DNA from 2 places in the Aeribacillus sp. FSL K6-8394 genome. Region 2 is predicted to be linked to the other one. Evidence: a T-box and tRNA genes for the amino acid it is inferred to sense, from the RefSeq annotation. Region 2 holds a T-box; the other holds one or more tRNA genes.
The links. A T-box is a leader RNA that pairs with one kind of tRNA and senses whether it is charged. The one in region 2 lies ahead of leuS (leucine--tRNA ligase), so its partner is inferred to be a tRNA-Leu.

Region 1 (2,321 bases), 790 kb from region 2:
AACATGAGACGAGCCATTTTTAAAATATTTAATATGTATTGAAATTCTGATATTTTGGCAAACAAAGAAAGATAAATGATTATACAGCTTAAAATAAATAAGATCAAAAAAAGTTGTTTATCTAAAAATGTATGATATATAAACTGTATCAGTATCCATGTATAAACGTTTTTAAAATTAGCAGTGATTACATAAAAAATAGACGGCATTAATCCATAAACTTTTTTAAATCCTTTTGGAACTTCAAATCTTAACAAATTTATAATGATAAATAATTCCATTAAATATTTTGCGATTAAAATTTCCCATTTATAGCCATGTAATATACGATGAATATGTACATTTTGAGAAGGGTCTAGTAAAAGAATAATCCCTAATAATAAAATATTTGACGCTGCATAAAAGTATATATAATATTTCGCCAGATACTTAAATTCAGGTAAAATTTTTTCGAATTTTTCATACAAATTGCTTTGATATGCTCTTAAAGCATTGATTGCAATAAGAAAAAAAATTCTTACATTTGACATAGTCTGCACCTCATCAATAAAACCATAAAACGAAATTTAGAAACAATGTTCATTACGCGATGTTTATCTATTTTCTTAAATTTTTACTAAAAAATAATGAAGCTGCTGAGCCATTGTGTAGCTGAACTCATATTTAAACTCTCACTTTCTCTTCATCTGATCAATTAAATAATATTACCAAATATACCATTAATCAACCATATTTAGCGATTTATTAGAAATTCTCCCATTTTTTATGTTTCGATCGATATCGATAGTTTTGTTTGCCCCCATCGCTATACACTTTTCGGATCATACTAACGGCTTCAAAGCACTATGTTAAGCAACACAAATAATTGCTTGACAACTGTTTCGAATATGTTAGCAGCTATTGATAATTTTTTCGCATCCATACGTCCATGTCCATTTTTCATGGGCAATAAAAAAAACCTTAGGAATCTCCCTAAGGTTCAGCGGATTATTGGAATTGGTTGTATGAATAAATATTTAGATGGAGCCTAGCGGGATCGAACCGCTGACCTCCTGCGTGCAAAGCAGGCGCTCTCCCAGCTGAGCTAAGGCCCCTTTAAATTCCTGGTCGGGAAGACAGGATTCGAACCTGCGACCCCATGGTCCCAAACCATGTGCTCTACCAAGCTGAGCTACTTCCCGTATATGGCGCGCCCGAGAGGAGTCGAACCCCTAACCTTTTGATCCGTAGTCAAACGCTCTATCCAATTGAGCTACGGGCGCCAATATGGTGCCGAGGACCGGACTTGAACCGGTACGGTAGTCACCTACCGCAGGATTTTAAGTCCTGTGCGTCTGCCAATTCCGCCACCCCGGCAGAGAAAAGCGGAAGACGGGATTCGAACCCGCGACCCCCACCTTGGCAAGGTGGTGTTCTACCACTGAACTACTTCCGCATATGATGCGGGTGGAGGGACTTGAACCCCCACGCCATAAAGGCGCTAGATCCTGATTCTAGTGCGTCTGCCAATTCCGCCACACCCGCGTCAAAATGGTGAGCCATGGAGGATTCGAACCTCCGACCCTCTGATTAAAAGTCAGATGCTCTACCGACTGAGCTAATGGCTCATAAAAAATTTTTTTCTCCTAATCCATTTTTCATTTGTCAGATGTCCCTTCCTCTGCCAGTCTTTTCGAGGATGTTGGATGCGTCGGGACAACTCGTCGCTTATTCGATGAAGCCTTGCTCGTTGCTCTACCGACTGAGCTAATGGCTCATAAAAAATTTTTTTCTCCTAATCCATTTTTCATTTGTCAGATGTCCCTTCCTCTGCCAGTCTTTTCGAGGATGTTGGATGCGTCGGGACAACTCGTCGCTTATTCGATGAAGCCTTGCTCGTTGCTCTACCGACTGAGCTAATGGCTCATAAAAAATTTTTTTCTCCTAATCCATTTTTCATTTGTCAGATGTCCCTTCCTCTGCCAGTCTTTTCGAGGATGCTGGATGCGTCGGGACAACTCGTCGCTTATTCGATGAAGCCTTGCTCGTTGCTCTACCGACTGAGCTAATGGCTCATAAAAAATTTTTTTCTCCTAATCCATTTTTCATTTGTCAGATGTCCCTTCCTCTGCCAGTCTTTTCGAGGATGCTGGATGCGTCGGGACAACTCGTCGCTTATTCGATGAAGCCTTGCTCGTTGCTCTACCGACTGAGCTAATGGCTCATAAAAAACTTATTCTTCTAATTCATTTTAAATTTGTCAGATGTCCCTTCCTCTTCCAGTCTTTTCGAGGATGCTGGATGCGTCGGGACAACTCGTCGCCTATTCGATGAAGCCTTGC
Region 2 (2,321 bases):
GTGCTGACCGATTTTTGTCTTCACCGAGTATGGGTTCATAAAAACATTGATAAATATTATGTTTCGTGCGACGATGTGAAGGAAAAACTGACAATGCTCAACATCCATCCAGCGCTTGTCAAAGTAACCGGAATTCCTATACGGCCGCAGTTTGAAGAAAAAATGGAAACGATCGATTTATATAAAAAATACAATTTGGATCCGAACAAGAAAACTTTGTTAATTGCTACAGGCGCTCATGGAGTTTTAAAAAATGTAAAAGATTTGTGTGAATCATTTTTTACACGAGACGACATGCAAATAGTCGTTGTATGCGGAAATAACCAATCGCTGAAAGATGAGCTTGAACCGCTTCAGTATATTCACCCGGATCGAATAAAAGTTTTTGGCTATGTCGAAAGAATCGATGAGCTCTTTCGCATTTGTTCCTGCATGATAACAAAGCCTGGAGGGATTACTCTCAGCGAGGCGGCCGCATTAAAAGTTCCGCTTATTCTCTATAAACCTGTTCCGGGGCAGGAAAGGGAGAATGCCGATTTGTTTGCAGCAAAAGGGGCGGCGGTTGTCATCAATAAGCTTGAAAAAGTTCAAGAGACGGTCAATGATTTATTTAACCACCCTGAAAAAATGGAAAAAATGAAAATGAGCATTGCTGAATTATATAGACCAAACGCTGCTGACACGATCTTGCAGGACATTTTAAATGAAGCAGAAATGCTGCTTGATTCAAGCTTGAAAGGGTCTGTCAATTATTAATTATTAGACTGAAATCCAAATTTTTCGACATTGACTTGCATGAACTCATAAAATTCATTAAAATAACAATATGATAAGTGGATGAAAAAGCAAGAACGGTGAAAAGGATCAGTAGTGGATAAAGGCGTCTAGAGAGTTGACGGAAGGTGAAAGTCAATCGTTGTTTATTCACGAACTCCCCTTTGAGTTGCGGGTGTGAAATGTATTCCGGTACAGACTAATGCCCGACGTGTTTCCACGTTACGGAACAGAGTGAGTGCATTACGCGCTAATTTGGGTGGTACCGCGGGAAATTGTCTCTCGTCCCTTCGTCGTGGGGATGGGAGTTTTTTTATTATTTGACGCTTATACATATATATAGCAAAGGAGGATTTTTACATGTCTTACAACCATCGTGAGATTGAGAAAAAATGGCAAGATTATTGGCTAAAAAACAAAACATTTAAAACAGAGGATGATTCCGATAAACCGAAGTTTTATGCATTGGATATGTTTCCGTATCCTTCGGGAGCTGGTCTTCATGTAGGACATCCTGAAGGTTATACGGCAACCGACATTTTGGCGCGAATGAAACGGATGCAAGGATACAATGTTCTCCATCCGATGGGATGGGATGCATTTGGACTTCCGGCTGAGCAATATGCTTTAGATACCGGCAACGATCCTGCGGAATTTACGAAAAAAAATATTGATAATTTTCGCAGACAAATTCAATCACTAGGATTTTCCTATGATTGGGATCGGGAAGTAAATACAACTGATCCGGAATATTACAAATGGACGCAATGGATCTTCTTAAAACTTTATGAAAAAGGACTTGCTTACATTGATGAAGTGCCCGTCAACTGGTGCCCGGCACTCGGAACTGTTCTTGCAAATGAAGAGGTCATCGACGGAAAAAGCGAACGGGGAGGACATCCTGTTGAACGCCGTCCGATGAAACAATGGGTGTTAAAAATCACCGAATATGCTGACAGGCTGCTGGAAGATTTAGAAGAGCTTGATTGGCCGGAAAGCATAAAGGAAATGCAGCGAAATTGGATCGGCCGGTCGGAAGGTGCGGAAGTTCATTTTACAGTCGATGGAACTGATAAAACCTTTACTGTTTTTACTACTCGTCCAGATACGCTTTTCGGTGCTACGTATACAGTGCTTGCGCCTGAACATCCGCTTGTGAAAGAAATTACAACCGAGGAACAAAAAGAAGCGGTGGAAGCCTATTTAGATCAAATTAAAAGTAAAAGCGATCTCGAAAGAACGGACTTGGCGAAGGAAAAAACAGGCGTGTTTACCGGAGCCTATGCTGTAAATCCTGCCAATGGAGAAAGATTGCCGATTTGGATTGCCGATTATGTTTTAATGAGCTATGGTACAGGTGCGATCATGGCCGTGCCTGCCCACGATGAACGGGACTATGAATTTGCGAAAAAATTTGACCTGCCGATTAAAGAGGTTGTCGCTGGAGGAAACATCGAACAAGAAGCTTATACAGGAGACGGCGAGCATGTAAATTCCGACTTTTTGAACGGATTGAATAAAGAAGAAGCAATTGAAGCGATGATCAA

Region 1: it has a tRNA-Leu gene. The T-box ahead of leuS (leucine--tRNA ligase) is inferred to sense a tRNA for this amino acid. The anticodon was not compared.

What each region holds. Positions count from the first base shown of each region.
Region 1 covers NZ_JBBPAA010000002.1:92,914-95,234, reverse strand. The annotation lists gene NSR00_RS12835 (hypothetical protein) at 1-530, opposite strand, end outside; tRNA gene NSR00_RS12830 (tRNA-Ala) at 1,022-1,094, opposite strand; tRNA gene NSR00_RS12825 (tRNA-Pro) at 1,105-1,181, opposite strand; tRNA gene NSR00_RS12820 (tRNA-Arg) at 1,186-1,262, opposite strand; tRNA gene NSR00_RS12815 (tRNA-Leu) at 1,268-1,356, opposite strand; tRNA gene NSR00_RS12810 (tRNA-Gly) at 1,364-1,435, opposite strand; tRNA gene NSR00_RS12805 (tRNA-Leu) at 1,442-1,524, opposite strand; tRNA gene NSR00_RS12800 (tRNA-Lys) at 1,532-1,607, opposite strand.
Region 2 covers NZ_JBBPAA010000002.1:878,509-880,829, forward strand. The annotation lists gene NSR00_RS16705 (diglucosyl diacylglycerol synthase) at 1-756, shown strand, start outside; T-box leader at 846-1,067, shown strand; gene leuS (leucine--tRNA ligase) at 1,135-2,321, shown strand, end outside.